3 regions of the Virgibacillus ainsalahensis genome follow, and region 3 is predicted to be linked to each of the others. Evidence: riboswitches for the same ligand, from Rfam matches in the RefSeq annotation. Region 3 holds a riboswitch; each other region holds the start of a gene.
The links. A riboswitch is a leader RNA that binds a small molecule or an ion and turns the genes downstream of it on or off. The one in region 3 is predicted to bind S-adenosylmethionine.

Region 1 (5,969 bases), 1.2 Mb from region 3:
TTACCCAATTTGGCATTGGCAAATATTTTTCCATATAACTCATAATTTTTTCATTGGGAAGTTGTAATAAGCCAATCGATATTGAATTTAGTTTTAACACAAGATCTCCGTTTTCCTGTACAAGCGGTTCGAAATGCACAGATAGCGGTACAGTGGATGAGAAAACAGGTAGTTCCCCCATTAAATGGACATCTTCCTCCAATGATATACTGTACTGGTGATCAGATCCTATTAACAATTGATCAAGGTAGCCATTTACCAGCTGGTTTAAATTCTGCTTTGATGTACGGATTGTAAATTCAGAGCTTTCCACTGCTTCCTGTGAATCGCGCTCAGACATTGGCACCTCTGAAACCGGCCAAAAAATGAGTGCCAGTATCATAACGACGAAAAGGACGTTTATGATCAGCAAACCGTAAAATAAATTTTTCCATTTGTTTTTCTGCTGGCGACGTTCTTTTCTTGCCATCATTACCTCATCCTTCATCGTTTGTAATATAATCCAATACTCTTTGTGCTATCCGCTGATAGCCAAAATCATTCGGGTGAAAATGATCCTCTGCGAATAACTCAACGTCCGTATCATCAAACAGGTCGACGGTAGGGATGAAGGTTACTGTCTCTTCTTCTGCTGCAATCTTTTTACTCGTATTATTCCAGTCCTCAACGATGATGCCCAGTTCTTCAATTTCCTGGAAATATTGTTGGAAAGGATTGTAAAAACCAATCAGATAAATTTCTGATTTTGGGTTGATGTCCTGTATGGTTGTGATGATTTCTTTCAGTCTTTCTTCAAATTGCCTTCGCCCCTGGTCAAAATCCTCCAATTTCAGGTTCGTAAAGTTCTCTTTTACTATTTTCATAATGTCATTTGCACCGATTGTTATTAATGTGATATCCGCCTGCGCAAGAGATGAGGAAATTCCCGGATCATTCAGGCGTTCCAGCAGCTGGACGGACCGATTCCCGCGTTTACCAAAATTATCAATCGTAACAATTTGATTATTTTCATTGATTGCGCGGTCTAATATGCCGACATATCCACCTTCTTCATTATATGCACCTACACCTTGTGTGAGTGAATCACCGATAGCGACTATACGTGACTCCCGTTTGGAAAGAAAATTGATTGCATTTTGTAATCCTTCCATGACAATTTGGGAAAACTGTCGGTGTGTAGGTCCTTCTTCCGTTGTTACATGCTCATCTTCAGGTTCCTCCTGTTCGGGTTCTGGATTTTCTTCTTCCTTTTCCTCAGATACTTCAACGTCTTCTTCCTGTGGGATTGTCACATCATCAAAGTTGGCTGTGGGACGATTCATCCAAAAAAAGATTCCCCCCAAAAGAATAAAAACCATAATTGCAATAAAAAAGTGCTTTCTCCTCAACTGTATCACATCCATGTTGTGATATTATATAGTTCCCTATTATAAGTATAAGGGGCTAATTTTTCTATATGTTACTTTCATTTTACAGATTAAAAAATCGCCTTGCAAAAAGGCGATTTATAGATTGATGTGACATATATATTTTTTCCAATATATAAGGATTTTAAACGTTAAGATATTGTTACAACTTATATTCATGTTGAAATATAACTTCCAAGGCGCTGGATGGTCAAGTGCCTACGGGATTGATCATCCAGCGACAGGAAGTGATAATTCATTGGCTTTTGTTAAACTTGGGCACCTACGCGGGAAGCTTGATTCGCTCGTAAACGAATCGCCTGATCATAAGGGTTTTTGCCTGTTACGATCGATATGCCTGCTTTATCAGCATTTTCCTGTGATTTCTGATCGACATCAGAAGCGTTTTCGGCCCATAGGATCTTTCCTTGTTTATTGGCAACTTCTTCGATAATGGATGCAGAAACTTGTTGATCTTTTACCCAAATGGCATCTGCTTCATCCGGAGCATTCGATACTTCATCAATGGCAATTACTTCAAATCCAATTTTTTCCAATTTCTCACTGGCTTGATCGGCTGAAACTGTTGCAATCACCTTCTTGCGTATACCACCATTACTGCGGTCAAATGGGGAAGATAGCAACCATTTAACTACATCTTCTTCTGTTGGTTCATACAACCCCGGCTCACCTGTAGCAGCTGTGATTGCCTGATCCAAATCAGCAAGAACATCCTGTGGTGATTCGATTCCAACGGACAACCGAACCAATTCTTCCGTTACTCCACTTTGTTTAAGGTCCTCGACACCTAATTGCTGATGTGTTGTTGATGCAGGGTGAATAATTAATGACTTGGCATCCCCAACATTGGCAACATGGGACCAGAGTTTAACACCATCGATTAATTTTCTGCCTGCATCACGTCCGCCTTTAATTCCAAAAGTGATTATAGATCCATACCCGCCTGCTAGATATTTTTTTGCAAGGTTGTGGGACGGATGTTCCTCAAGACCAGGGAAATTAATCCATTCAACTGCTGGATGCTTTTGCAGGTATGCAGCGACTTCCTGAGCATTTTTGTTGTGGCGTTCCATTCTCAAGTGCAGTGTTTCTAGTCCCTGCAATAATAAAAATGCATTGTGAGGACTTAATGCCGCACCAATATCACGCAACAGCTGTACACGGAACTTTGTGGCAAAAGCCGCAGCTCCCAGGTCAGCATAACGAAGCCCATTGTAGCTGTCATCCGGTTCGGTAAATCCAGGGAATTTTTCGTTATTCCAATTGAAACGGCCGCCGTCGACCATCACACCACCAATTGTCGTGCCGTGACCACCAATCCATTTTGTTGCAGAATGGACAACAATATCAGCACCCCATGCAAGTGGTTTTGTCATATATGGTGTGGCAAACGTATTATCAATGATTAATGGAATGTTATTGTCGTGTGCAATTTCGGCTACTTTCTCTACATCGAAGACATTAAGACTTGGGTTTGTGATAATTTCGCCAAATATAGCTTTTGTTTTATTCGTAATGGCAGCCTGTATTGCTTCATGATCCGTACCATCTACCAATTTCACATCGATTCCGTAGCGCGGCAATGTATTTACGAAAAGATTGTATGTACCACCATATAAATTACTGTCGGCGATGATTTCATCTCCTGCAGAAGCCAGGTTTAATATGGAAAGGGTAATCGCAGCCATCCCGGATGAGGTTGCTACTGCGCCTACACCGTCCTCAAGCTGAGCGATTCGCTGTTCAAAAGCATCAACGGTTGGGTTCATGATACGGGAGTAAATATTTCCCGGTTCTGCCAGACCGAACAGATTTTGTGCATGCTCTGTATCACGAAAAACGTATGAAGTTGTTTGATAGATTGGTACTGCCCGTGAACCTGTAGTAGGGTCTGGTTCCTGACCTCCGTGAAGTAGTACTGTTTCCGGGTTGTGAAAATGAAAGTTAGTCATGAATGATTCCTCCTTGGATTTTGGATGGTTTGGTATCGTACTGGAACGTTGGAAAAGGAATGAAAAAGCCCTCTTCCTAAGAAGAGGGCGTATATTCGAACCGGTCCTCCTCTTATCTTCCAGATCATGTGACCTGTAGGATGGGGCACCTTTAAAGCAATTTCATCTTGCATTAAGGTTGCCGGGCTTCGCAGGGCCTATTCCCTCTGCCACTCAGGATAAGAGATTTAATTTTTCTGAATTACTCAACATTATAGGCTGAAGCCTGACAGCCTGTCAACTATTTTGCCAAAATAAATATTTTTCGAACAGTTGTTTTATGTATTTCTTTTTCCTGCTCCGGCGTTTTTTTGTTTTGAAACAGGCCGTTTATATGAAGATGCCATATAAATAATTAATGCGGCCCAGATAAATAAAAACGCGATTAGATGTGCTTGCGTGAATGGTTCATTATATAGAAATACACCTAGAAACAACATAATTGTTGGGGCAATGTACTGCAGAAAACCGATCATAGCGAGCGGGATTTGTTTAGCCCCACTTGCAAACAGCAATAATGGAACTGCAGTAACCACTCCTCCACCCATTAAAAGGAGATTTGTTGCGGAAAGAGGAGTCGCCATAGAGAATGCATTTTCGGATAGTGTAAAGACGTAAATCAGGGCGATTGGTGTAACAATCAATGTTTCAATGGTTAAACCGAACATAGCACTGAGATCGACCATCTTTTTCAATAAACCATAAAAAGCGAAGGAAAATGCCAGAACGAAAGACACCCATGGGAATACACCGAAACTCACGGTTAAATAAAGTACACCGACAGCTGCTAGAATAAATGAGAGAAACTGCCTTCCTGTATACTTCTCTTTTAATACGATAATTCCCAACAGAATGCTGACAAGTGGGTTGATATAATAGCCCAAACTTGCCTGGACGACATAATCACTGTTGACCGCCCAGATGAATGTCAGCCAGTTCAGGCTGATAAAAATAGAGGCGAGGCTAATGCCAAGCAATTGTTTCTTTTTCTTCCAGATTCGTTTACATTCCATGATGAAGGCGGGAAATTTCCCTGAAATTAAAACAATTGCCAGCATAAAAGCAAACGACCATATAATTCGCTGTGCCAGTATTTCTCCGGCAGAAACATTGTCGACCATTTTCCAATAGATTGGAAGAAACCCCCATAAGAGATATGCCCCTGCCGCATATGTAATTCCGATTTTTTCCTGGTTGTTTTTCATTCTTCTTTCCCCCATTAATGAAGTAAACCAATTTTAGAAGGTATTACCGGATTAAGCAATCTACCTGCTCAATCCGAAAAGGCTCCGCGGGCTAGCCTAAGGTCCGTAGATCTATCCCAACCGCTGCCTGTAATAGCACGCTTTAAAAGGCTGTTTTCTAATAGATTATTTTTTTTGATACAAAAACGATAAAATGCGACATAATTTGAACTGAAGGTTGATGTTTTTAACTCTAACGGAAATCAACCCAGTGATATTGTACGTCGCAACATCGTATTTTATATCAATTGCGAAGTTTGAAAAGGAGCATATTATGCGATAAGAGCATGGAAAAATGAGCTGTGAGGAATGAACGCTTTCAAACGATAGTATTATAGGTTAATATAGTAGTTAGAATGTTTTAAAAACAATTGACGGAGGTTTATTTCATGTCAAAAAAACAAAAAAACTTTGAAACGACAGTTATACACGAAGGATATGATTCAAAAGATATGCTCGGAAGCCTGGCTGAACCATTATTCCAAACATCAACCTATACATTTGATACAGCAGAACAAGGGGAAAGACGCTTTGCCGGTGAAGAGGAAGGATATGTCTACTCCCGAATCGGAAACCCGACAGTAACAATACTAGAAGAGCGGATTGCGGCACTTGAAAAAGGAGAGCGTGGTCTTGCATTTGCTTCCGGGATGGCTGCGGTGTCTGCTGTGCTTGTTGCCCTGACAAAGGCAAATGATCATATCGTATGCTCGTCCGGATTATATGGCTGCACATTCGGGTTACTGACGATGATGAAGGAAAAATACAATATTGATCATGATTTCTCAGAAATGGCTTCAAAGGAGGAAGTCCGGTCACACATCAAGCCGGAAACGGTTTGTATTTATGTGGAAACACCAATTAACCCGACAATGAAGCTGATTGATCTTGAGATGGTAGCAGAAGTCGCAAAGGAGTATGATATACCGGTAGTCGTTGATAACACATTTTCCTCTCCTTATTTGCAGCGGCCGCTCGAGCTTGGCTGTGATATCATTATTCATAGTGCAACCAAATATATTGGCGGCCACGGGGATGTTGTTGCAGGGCTTGTCGTTGGGAAAAGGGATTTCCTGGATTCAGTGGCGATGACAACACAAAAAGACATGGGTGGAATTATGTCGCCATTTGATGCTTGGCTTCTGCTCAGAGGTCTGAAAACATTACCGATTCGTCTTGACCGCCATTGTGATAATGCAGAAAAGGTCTTTGAAAAACTCCGAAATCATCCAAACGTGGATAATGTGTACTATCCAGGTGATGAAACCCATGCGGATTACCATATAAAAGAAAAGCAGATGAAGCGG
Region 2 (5,969 bases), 1.7 Mb from region 3:
ATAATCAGATAGGAAAGCAAACCGATAGTCATCGACAGTTCTGCAGCTCTTGCAGGAGCTTTCTTCTTGCTATAAATAGCATATAAAATAGGGCCCATCGTTCCCGCAGCTACGCCTGAAATCCCTATCCACATGACATCTCCCATATAAGCAGGCGGGTGCAGCACAATTAAAAATGCAGCTAAACCTACCAGTGGAACTGCCAAACGACTGATTTGCAGGGACATTTTCTGTGCTTTTTCATCACTTATATTGATAATTCCTCTTTTAACAAGGTATTTCAGAAAAATATCATTGGCAAATACGGTCGAAATGGACACGAATATTCCATCTGTTGTTGACATGGCCGCCGCAAGAATCACCACACCAAAGATTGCTACTATAATCGCAGGAAAAGCCCAAACTGCATATTCCATTAATGCCAGGTCAGCTTCCACCACATTATCACCAAGTGCCATTCTGCTATATAGCCCCCCAAATAGCACAAGTAGACAGAAAGCAGCAGTGATAACATAGGTCACAATCATTTTTCCTAAATCCTTTTCATTTTTCAGACCAAGCACTTTATTAAACAAATGCGGCGCGGAGGCAAAGGCCCATTGAATAATAATGGCACCGGAGATTGCACCAATGGAATAAAAATGAGCTGACTCAGGATTAAATACCTCCACTAAATTTCCATTTTGGGCGCTGAGGTCATCCACAATGCCGGTAAATGTCGCAGTTATACCTCCCTCCCAAAAAATGACAATCCCAGAAATAAATATAGCAAGACCAGCAATCGCCATCATGACCGCCTGGATGGCATCCGTATAGATATCAGCAAATGCTCCACCTGCAAACACATAAAGAACAACAATTGCTGTAATGAATATTAATCCGTTTGTATATGACATTCCTAGAAGATACTCAAAAATTCGTGCGCCCGCCACAAACTGGGCAGCTATATAAAAAATATTGAAAAGCAGAATCAGTCCTGTCCCCACTCTTAAAATATCACTATTATAAAAATCACCGAGCCAGTCCGGTAGGGAAAGTGATTTTTGTTCCGTATTCAGCTTTCTTACCTTTTTGGCTACCATCAACACCCCTATCGGTCCGCCCCCAATCATAGCCAAAAACAGCCAAAGATTGGATAACCCCCAGTCATGGGTCCAGCCCGGATAGCCGAGAAAAGTTGCGGCACTTAAATAGGTTGCAGCAAAGGATAGACCGAGCACATATGGCCCCAAGTTTCCCCCACCAGTAGCAAAGTCGCTGACACTCTTCGTTTTTCTGGCACTTACGAAACCAAGAACAAGCATAACAATAAGAAATATTGCAAAACCAATCCATGTATACAGCGTAATTGTACTCATTTCTGACCTCCTTTACGTATACTTTTTCGTTCATTCGTACAGGGGGGCAACTCGCCCCCCTTATTTCGACTGAATGGCAGCAAACTTTCTCGCTGGGTGATTATCAGACAAATGGGCACGCCCTTTCCCAAACATATTTTCCCTTAGCGTCTTTCCTTCATATTCCGTCCGGTAAATGCCACGTCTCTGCAGCTCAGGTACAACTAAATCCACAAACTCTCGAAATGTATCCGGTGAGTAGGTCTGTGCGATATTAAACCCATCAACATCACCTTCCACAGCCCATTCCTCGATTCGATCCGCAATTTGTTCGGGTGTACCGATAAACTTCACGGTGCCATTACCAAGCCCGTGATTTTTGACGGCCTCCCGCAGTGTCCATTTTTTATTAGGATCTTTCGTATACATATCCAGATTTCCCTGAACCGCTTCTGTTTCTATATCTTCAATATACTGATCTGGATCGTATTTGGAAAAATCAATTCCCGTGTGACCGGAAAGAAGAGAAGCTGTTCCTTCATAGCTGACATGGTTGGTCAAATCTCTATATTTCGCATACGCTTCTTCTTCCGTTGCCCCGATGATTGGCAGGATCATTGGAAAAATGAGTACATCCTCCGAGTTTCTGCCCTGTTCCTGTGTTCGCTTCCGGATGTCTGCAACATAGGCTTTTAATGCGTCCAGCGAATGATTTTTGGTAAAGACAGCCTCGGCATGTTTAGCCGCAAAGTCGCGTCCTTTTGGTGAAGCTCCTGCCTGAAATAAAACCGGAGTACGTTGGGGCGAAGGTTCGGCCAAATGCGGACCCGGTACATTAAAGAATTCGCCTTCATGATTAATCAATCGAACCTTATCAGGATGTGCAAATGTATCATTTTCTCGATCATGAACAACCGCATCATCATCCCAGCTGTGTTCCCAGAGTTTATAGACGACCTCGAGGAACTCATCGGCACGGTCATAACGGAGTTCCTTTGGAAGACGACCGGAAAGCCCGAGATTAACTGCTTCGCTTTCGAGATAAGATGTCACCACATTCCATGCAACCCTTCCCTCCGTTAAATGATCAAGTGTTGATAATTGTCTCGCAAGTGCGTATGGTTGCGCATATGTAGCGGAAATCGTTGGCGCAAAGCCAAGATTTTCAGTTACCGCGGCCATTGCGGAAATTGGGATCAGCGGATCATGGGCTGGAAGTTGGACAGCATGTTGAGCAGCTGCTTCATGACTATTCCCATATACACTGTACGTCCCTAGAACATCGGCGATAAACATTGCATCAAATTTCCCGCGTTCTAAAACTTTTGCTGTTTCCGTCCAATAAGACAGTCGGTTATGATTTGTCCCCTGATCTTTTTCATGTTTCCACAATCCCGTGGAGTGTGGGGAAGGTGAATTTTGAATAAATCCATTTAAGTGAATTTGTTTTGTCATTGTTAGAACTCCTTTTCCCTTGTTTTTAAGTGGTCTTTGCTTACGACTTAAGCCTCGTCGTAAGCATTTAATGCATTCACACTATGTGCAATTGCTGATCCTGCTTTTAAAGCTACCGCTACAAAAATAGCTTCAGAAATTTCCTCTAGAGTTGCTCCTGTTTTCTTAGCATTTTTCGTATGCAAGTCAATACAATAAGCGCACCCTGTTGTATGTGCTGACGCCACTGCAATTAACTCTTTTTCCTTTTCTGTCAGTTTACCTGCCTTGATGGCCTTTTGATCAAATCCCGCAAATGCCTTGAATGTATCACCATTGAGTTCACCAAATTCCTTAAGTCTGTTGAAATAGGATGCTTTATAAAGCTCATCATCACCTTGCCCGTCAAATGCATTCAGGGCGTTCACACAGTGTGCGGCTGCCGATCCTGCCTTTAATGCTATTGCCACAAAAATAGCTTCCGCCACTTCCTCTTTATCAGCATCATTTTTCTTTGCATTACCCACATGTAAATCAATACAGTACGGGCAGCCAGTTATGTGTGCCACCGCCACGGCAATTAATTCCTTCGATTTTACGGACAAATTCCCTTTTGCCAATGCCTTGTCATTAAATGCAAAAAAGGATTGAAATACTTCTGGAGCATATTCCTTTAATTCAGTAATCCGGTTAAAATACGATTTTTTGTACAAGCTATCAGTCTTTGTCAATGTAATCTCTCCTCATAAATTTTTAATTTTGGTTTGTAATGTGTAATGTGTGATAAATTAATAGACAGGTCATGAAGGTAATTTATTGCTTTTTTAACCACCTCCCTAAAATTAATTAAACTTACCTTATGAAATTACTTGGTTTTCAAACAATATTATACCCAGTAATTGATTCCTATCTATTCCAATTAGAATGAAAAAAACCTCTCCCGATGAGGAAGAGGTTAAATTTCTTTACACACTTACTCATCTTTCAAGCGGATGCTTGCTGGAATTAGCACCGTTTTACTGTATTTCAAGTAACGGTTGCTGCGGGATCACAGGACCAGTTCCTCCCCCGACTCTTGATAAGGAATTGCTTTATTTAATTTTTAAATTTTTAAGATTTCTTCACATCTTATCGGATACTAGTAAAACTGTCAAGTGAAGTTTTTGTTTTTTCAGCAGTTAAACCAAGAGTTTCTCTAAGAAAACAGTGAAATATATTAGAAGTATAGCGAAAACCCTGACTTTACACTAATTTATCTAACAAAAATGATATAACCACAATATAGTGTTGGCACTACAATCAGTATAACAGTGCGTTATATTTCCCATTCTACTCCGATGTATCATTGTCCTCCGGCGCTTGTTGAATTAAAGCTTCCGGAATCATTTCAAAGCCTTCAATCACCGTGTTTTCTTCCACTTCCATCATCAAGAAACGTTTTCCATTGAAATGAACTTGACGGACATGGCTTAAGTCTTGTGGACTTATGGAGATATTCGCTATTTTCGTCTCTATTTTGATAGATTTTGAAGTATATTTCGGTACAATGTTGTTTGCTTTAAACTCATAACGTTCATCATCAATCACCGTTTTAAAAGCGGACTCAACCTTTTCGGTGTTAACATCTTCTATTCCACTGCTTGTTAAAACCTGTTCCACATCTTTATAGTCTAATTTCGGTATATCTTCCTCTTCATGTTCTTCTGTGACCCGATGAATCTCTTCGTATACATTCGAAAGTGTGGATGTATTGATTTTTTGATCACCAGCTACGTTTTTCACAATTTCCTCAAAAACTAATTTATCCTGTGCAGCAGTCATAATTTCTTCCGCATTTAAAACTTCTTCTATAAAATGATAATTCAGTTCATTCTTCTTCCCTGACGAATAAAGAACATGGTTGACATCCGCAGCATTATCCGTGATAGAAGGAAATAGAAATCCTGATATGGGAGCTTTTAAATTGATAATTGGATCTACAACAATATTATATTTAAATTCCTTTTCGACATAATCAAAAAGTAATTCTTTTTTCGGATCCTGCGTTTTGTTCATACTGCATAAAATAAAGGGATGGGAATAAACCCTGTCCCGTTCACTTTCTTCCGCCTCGTCACTCATGTTCTTCATCGGTTTCATATATTCTCCCCGAATAAAGGTTACAACAATATCCATTTCGTATTGTTTATCCTTCAGCATTTTTTCTACGAGCTGAAGCATATGCCCCTTCCATTCTTCTGTATCATTACTTAAAAGACCTTGATGGAGAATGAGCTGACTGTTGTTTTCCACATCACGCTGAAACTTTAATTCAAATAACTTTTCATCCAATTGACCGGATAATACTTTTTTAAAATTGTCCATAAACAACTCTTTCTGATCAATCTCCAGCATTTCAAATGGCGAACTCTGGTGATGGTAAATATCACTGGATTCTTTCATGATGTACACATTAAAAATTTCATCTATTTTCAATAAATCATTATCCACTTTAAATTGTTTACGGATATTTGCTATATCTTTTTTGTCCAAAGTTGTTCCACTCCTAAATTGGTAATCAGTGCGTTGTATTTCCCTATATACATTCTATCATTTTATCATAGATACCAGTTGCATCATTCCACTCACTAACCCAATTTTTTTAAAACCATGTATCCCTTTCCCTTTTCGTGTATATTTATAGTAGTATATAAAAATGACACAGGAACAGCTTGATTATATGGAAATGGGGGCAAATGATGAGAAAAATTATTTTATCGACAGAGAGTGGCGCAGATATACCGGAAGATTTAGCTTTAGAACATGATGTTCAAGTCGTCCCAATGCACGTCATCATGGATGGTGAGGATTATTTGGATGGTTCCCTTCCCGTACAGGAAATCTATGACTATTATGACCGTACCAAAAATATACCATCTACAACATCTACAAATTCCCATGAATATCATAATTTTTTCACAAAGATAAATGCAGACTTTCCTGATTGCATCATTGTTCATAATGGCTATACGTCAAAGGCCTCTTCCTCCTTTCAAAATGCAGTGATTGCATCAGAAGAATTTGACAACCTTTTTCTCATTGACGCTTTGAATGTTACAGGTGGATTAACCGCTATTGTGATGTATGCTGTTACACTAATAGAGCAGGAACCCACGATGGAACCTAATCAATTAGTAGAAAAAATTAAAGCTATTATTC
Region 3 (5,969 bases):
GAACTCCTGGACTTTATCGCAAAAAGTAGCCTTCCTGCCAAGAAATTTTTCAATACGAGCGGGAAAAAGTATCGTGAAATGAATATCAAAGAAAAAATTAAAGAAGCAGATACACGGGAAATGGCAGAAATTCTGGCTACTGACGGAATGCTGATAAAGAGACCAATCGTAACAGACGGCGAAAAGGTAACGGTTGGATTTAAGGAAGAAATGTTTCAGGAGTATTGGCTGAATAAATACTAGAAAAATTCAAGCTTAACTTGTATAGTTGAAATGAAATGATTATATGGAGGGATGGTTATGAGTTTACCGGAAGATAATTTATACTCAAAAGAACATGAATGGGTTAAAAAGGAAGAAGGTCGGTTGCGCATCGGCATTACAGATTTTGCACAAGATGAACTGGGAGATATCGTATTCGTTGAACTTCCGGAAGTTGGCGATGAAATTGAATTGGATGAGCCATTTGGAAGTGTGGAATCGGTAAAAACCGTTTCAGAACTGTATGCTCCTGTCAGCGGGAAAATCATAGAAGTGAATGAGGAGCTGGAAGACAGCCCTGAATTTGTAAATGAATCGCCATATGAAAAAGCTTGGATGGTTGTTGTAGAACCTGCGGATGAGTCTGAACTGGATCAGTTATTATCAGCAGAGCAGTACAAAGAGATTACGGAAGAAGACTAAAATAACTAAAAATATCTCTGGCTGACTTATACTTTTTAAAAAGTGTATAGTCAGCTATTGTTTTATCATATACTTAAGTAAATAAGCTTCTTGCTTGATTTCATAAGGAGTGCTATGTGATGATAACTCATGAAACGGATAAGGTGATCATTGTTGAGGGAGTAACAGACAAAAGACAGATAGAGAAACTAATAACAGATGATGTTACGATTGTTTGTACAAACGGTACACTTGGTGTAGAACGTTTTGATGAACTTCTGGAGACGTATGATCTGGATCATAAGGATGTCATTATAATGGTTGATGAGGATGAGCCGGGTGTGAAGCTTCGGAGACAATTAGCCCGAGAGCTGCCGCATGCTGAGCATATTTTCGTTAGCAGTGAATATCGGGAAGTGGCAACGACCCCGGAAAACATACTCGCTACTGCTTTACTGAGCAAGCACATTGCCGTTAATCCGATTTTTGCATTGAAAGGTAACAAGTATTTATAAGTATAAGAAAAACCGGCCTGCAACCAACAGAGTGAGGCCTGGTTTTTCCATTTGATTTAGGGTGATAATTTGCAACAGATAACAAATGAAGTCTTGCAGGAAGATCGATATCTATTATATATCTACACGCCATTTTGCGGAACATGTAAGTTGGCGCGCACCATGCTTGACAAGATAGAATCCGTACATAAGGAAGATGTTTTTTATGAAATGAATGCTTCCATGTACCCGGAATTTATGCAGGAAAACAGAATAGAAAGTGTACCATGTCTCTTGATAATGGAACAAAGCGAAATAAAAGAAAAAGTATATACGTTTTATTCAATTGCAAATATATACCATTACTTAATGGAATATAAACCGGAGTTGTTTGTGAAAGGCTAGGTTGTTTGTGTTGACACAAAATAATGAGCGTGCTATTATTTAAAATATTAAATTCCAGTTGAATGCGATTATCTCTTATCATGAGCGGTGGAGGGACTGGCCCTATGAAACCGCGGCAACCTTCAAACGTGATGGTGTTTGAAAGGTGCCAACTCCTGCAAAGTAATTACTTTGGTGGATGAGAGAACGAAAAGGTAATGTACTGCGCTTTTCTGTTCTCTTACAGAAAGGCGTTTTTTATTTGCAGTTAAGGCGGTATAAAATGTGGCTCTAACTATGTAAATACGGAATATACTTTTATTGCCATTAAAACTGGCGAAAAGTTGAGTATACTAAGGCTATACTGGATGTTGCAGTTTTTACGAGGAGGATTATGTTTGATTACTATAGAAAGTTTAAGTAAATTTTACAAGTCGGATAAAAAGCATATTACTGCTGTGGATGATCTGACACTCGATATAGAAGAAGGAGAGATATTCGGAGTCATCGGCTATAGTGGCGCCGGAAAGAGTACTTTTGTCAGATTACTTAACAGACTGGAGGAACCATCGACTGGACGAATTGAGATTGATAATCAGGAAATAACAGCATTAAACACGAATCAGCTACGGCTTGCACGCCAGGAAATTGGTATGATTTTTCAGCATTTCAATTTACTATGGTCCAGAAAAGTAAAGGATAATATTGCCTTTCCGCTCGAAATCGCTGGAATTTCAAAGAAGGAAAGACAGTCGCGTGTGCAGGAATTAATTCATTTAGTGGGGCTGTCAGGAAGAGAGAATGCTTATCCGTCTCAACTGAGCGGCGGTCAGAAACAGAGGGTCGGTATTGCTCGCGCATTAGCAAATAACCCAAAGATATTACTTTGTGACGAAGCAACTTCTGCACTTGATCCTGAAACCACGAACGCAATCCTGGACCTTTTAGTCGATATCAATCAAAAGTTGGGTCTGACAATCATCCTCATTACACACGAAATGCATGTGATACGTAAAATCTGTAAACAGGTTGCGGTAATGGAAAATGGGAAAATTATAGAACAAGGTGATGTATTGGACTTATTTTCACATCCAGAACAACCTGTAACAAAGAAGTTTGTGGAACAGGTCATGGGAGGAAATGATGAAGAGGACAGCGTGACTCATTTAGTTAATACCTATGAAGATGGTAAAATCATACGGCTTCATTTTATCGGGGAGACAACTAATCAGGCACTCATCAGTCAATTGGCTAAAAAATTTGCAATTGATATCAATATACTCCAGGGGAAAATTACCCAGACACAGGCGGGTGCCTATGGAACATTATTTGTGCAAGTGAAAGGTGAGCCGGAAGAAGTAGAGAAGGCTGTCTCCTTTGTACATGAAAAAACCTCTGTAGAAATGGAGGTAATCCCAGGTGTTAACTAATTTATTTCCAAATATAGATATGCAGGATTTTTGGGTAGCAACGTATGAAACGTTTTATATGACAATTTTTGCATTAATAGGGACATGCATTTTTGGACTTGTATTAGGGCTTTTATTATTTCTCACGATGAAAGATGGAATTTGGCAGAATAAATACATTAATTTTATCGTGGCAGCATTGGTAAATATTTTTCGCGCTATCCCTTTCATTATATTGATTTTATTACTGTTTCCATTCACGGATTTTCTAATTGGTACAATTCGTGGGCCCAATGCAGCACTCCCGGCGCTGATTATTGGTTCTGCACCGTTTTATGGCCGGCTTGTAGAGATTGCATTGAAGGAAGTAGATAAAGGTGTAGTCGAAGCAGCAAAATCAATGGGTGCTAAGACGCGGACCATTATCTTCAAGGTATTGCTGCCAGAATCTATGCCAGCCCTTGTTTCCGGTTTAACCGTCACGGCTATCGCGCTTATAGGTTATACAGCAATGGCTGGTGTTATTGGTGCAGGTGGACTAGGAAATTATGCGTACTACTTTGGTTTCCAACGACGTGATTTTGATGTCGTCTTCCTCTGTACGATAGCTATTGTATTAATTGTATTTATTTTTCAATTTGTTGGAGACTACATTACAAATAAATTGGATAAAAGATAATAGAAACTTGGCAACTTGGAAAAAATGCCAATTCTAAAATAGAGTACGAAACAAAATTATAAGGAGAGAATAAAAAATGAAAAAAGTTTTTGTTTTTTTATCAGCTTTATTAATTTTAATATTAGCTGCGTGTGGAAATGGAGACGCTGAGGAAAATAGTTCAGGTGACAATGATGGTGAAACAACAGAAATTACTATCGGTGCATCAAGCACACCTCACTCAGAAATACTGGAAGAAGCAAAACCTCTGCTTGAAAAAGAAAATATTACTTTAAACATTGAAGAATACCAGGATTATGTTTTCCCAAATGATGACTTGGCAAACGGGGAATTAGACGCGAACTATTTTCAGCATAACCCGTTTCTGGAACAAACAATCAGTGACACAGGGTATGAATTGGAATCTCTCGGTGGGATTCATATCGAACCAATGGGTGTTTACTCACAGGAAATTTCAAGTGTAGATGAAATTCCAGAAGGTACGGAGGTTATTCTAAGTAATTCTGTGTCTGATCATGGTCGTATTTTATCTTTATTTGAAGAAGAAGGTTTAATTACCCTGGATGAAAATGTAAAAAAATCAGCTGCAACAATAGATGATATTGTGGAAAATCCTTTGAATTTAACGTTTTCACCAGACTATGAGCCTGCAATGCTGCCGGAATTATACCTTTCCGAGGAAGATGTACTTGCTGTAATTAATACTAACTACGCGATTGGCGCGGATTTAAACCCAACGGAAGATGCACTCTTTATTGAAGGTGAAGAGTCGGAATATGTGAATGTGATTGCAGTTCGGTCAGAGGATAAAGATAACGAAGCATTGAATACACTTGTTAATGTCCTTCAATCGGAGGAAATTCAGAATTTCATTACCGAAAATTACGACGGGGCCATTGTTCCGACGGGTGGCAGTAATTAGTTTTCTGAAAATCTGGAGCATTTTATAGTATATGTCAGTAATTAGCTAAATGTTTATGGAGTTGTATGGCATATATCTTTCATTCAAGTATATAAGATCAAATAAGGATACAGGCGTTTAAATCTACATTGTTAGGGGAATTATCCTTGTGTTAAAGTTATTATTGTCAAACAAATCGAAAGGATGATTCACTATTAATAGTGGCTTAAGTTTGAATTATACAAGTGAGATGGAGAAAGGAATGCAACAATCCAATCACGTATGCTACGCGGAATATGAGAGAAAGTTAGGCAAACGACTTGAAGTTGAAAAAAGAAGAGATAAAGAATATGAACAATCAAAAAAATTACTGGCTGAACTAAATAGTCACCTACAAAAATAAAGTGAAAAAATAATGGTGTGTCTCAATGAGACACACCATTATTTTTAGATAGCGATATACTTCATTGATTAAGGCATTATAAATGCTTATTACCCGTGAACGTACTATAATTGAATATAAATAAGATTTAAATAAAATCAGAGAAATGAAAAACCTATTCACTTTCTAATTTTAAAAGTTGATAATACATTCGAAATGATTTAAGATTGTAATGAGAATAGATTGAGAATGAATATAGCATTCATTTCAAGATAATAAATAGTTTTTTGGAGGTATCGATATGGCAGGATCAGTATTGGAAATAAAGAATCTACACGTTACAATTGAAGGAAAAAAGATATTAAATGGTGTAGATCTTACAATAAAAGGTGGAGAATTCCATGCGATTATGGGACCAAATGGAACAGGTAAATCAACTTTGGCTTCAGCTATCATGGGACATCCAAAATATGAAATCACCGAAGGATCTGTCCTTTTGGATGGGGAAGACGTATTAGAAATGGAAGTAGATGAACGTGCCCGTGCCGGCCTATTCTTGGGAATGCAGTATCCGAGTGAAATCAGTGGTGTAACAACTTCAGATTTTCTGCGTTCTTCCATTAATGCTCGTCGAGAAGAAGGCGATGAGATTCCTTTAATGAAGTTTATCAAAGAAATGGACCAGACACTGGATTATTTGGAAATCGATAAAAACATGGCACAACGTTATTTAAATGAAGGATTTTCAGGTGGAGAGAAAAAACGTAATGAAATCCTTCAATTAATGTTATTAAAACCTGAAATTGCAATCCTGGACGAAATTGACTCAGGTCTTGATATTGATGCATTAAAAGTCGTTTCCAAAGGGATCAACAAAATGCGTGATGACAAATTCGGTACGTTGATTATTACTCACTATCAACGTTTGTTAAACTATATTACCCCAGATTATGTTCACATCATGATGCAGGGACGTATTGTTAAATCAGGTGGCCCTGAACTGGCAAAACGCTTGGAAGAAGAAGGATATGAATGGGTAAAAGAAGAACTGGGCATT

Region 1: linked by a shared signal. The riboswitch ahead of ACZ427_RS19045 (O-acetylhomoserine aminocarboxypropyltransferase/cysteine synthase family protein) and the one ahead of ACZ427_RS05460 (methionine ABC transporter ATP-binding protein) in region 3 are both predicted to bind S-adenosylmethionine.
Region 2: linked by a shared signal. The riboswitch ahead of ACZ427_RS14255 (carboxymuconolactone decarboxylase family protein) and the one ahead of ACZ427_RS05460 (methionine ABC transporter ATP-binding protein) in region 3 are both predicted to bind S-adenosylmethionine.

What each region holds. Positions count from the first base shown of each region.
Region 1 covers NZ_AP043943.1:3,844,945-3,850,913, forward strand. The annotation lists gene ACZ427_RS19035 (YpmS family protein) at 1-472, opposite strand, end outside; gene ACZ427_RS19040 (SGNH/GDSL hydrolase family protein) at 477-1,322, opposite strand; gene ACZ427_RS19045 (O-acetylhomoserine aminocarboxypropyltransferase/cysteine synthase family protein) at 1,676-3,379, opposite strand; SAM riboswitch class I at 3,489-3,604, opposite strand; gene rarD (EamA family transporter RarD) at 3,697-4,623, opposite strand; gene megL (methionine gamma-lyase) at 5,052-5,969, shown strand, end outside.
Region 2 covers NZ_AP043943.1:2,913,499-2,919,467, forward strand. The annotation lists gene ACZ427_RS14245 (sodium:solute symporter family protein) at 1-1,358, opposite strand, end outside; gene ACZ427_RS14250 (LLM class flavin-dependent oxidoreductase) at 1,419-2,792, opposite strand; gene ACZ427_RS14255 (carboxymuconolactone decarboxylase family protein) at 2,840-3,508, opposite strand; SAM riboswitch class I at 3,746-3,856, opposite strand; gene ACZ427_RS14260 (DUF4317 domain-containing protein) at 4,101-5,303, opposite strand; gene ACZ427_RS14265 (DegV family protein) at 5,510-5,969, shown strand, end outside.
Region 3 covers NZ_AP043943.1:1,166,009-1,171,977, forward strand. The annotation lists gene ACZ427_RS05440 (arsenate reductase family protein) at 1-243, shown strand, start outside; gene gcvH (glycine cleavage system protein GcvH) at 301-684, shown strand; gene ACZ427_RS05450 (toprim domain-containing protein) at 804-1,178, shown strand; gene ACZ427_RS05455 (thioredoxin family protein) at 1,248-1,562, shown strand; SAM riboswitch class I at 1,635-1,747, shown strand; gene ACZ427_RS05460 (methionine ABC transporter ATP-binding protein) at 1,940-2,971, shown strand; gene ACZ427_RS05465 (methionine ABC transporter permease) at 2,961-3,629, shown strand; gene ACZ427_RS05470 (MetQ/NlpA family ABC transporter substrate-binding protein) at 3,706-4,551, shown strand; gene ACZ427_RS05475 (hypothetical protein) at 4,763-4,933, shown strand; gene sufC (Fe-S cluster assembly ATPase SufC) at 5,214-5,969, shown strand, end outside.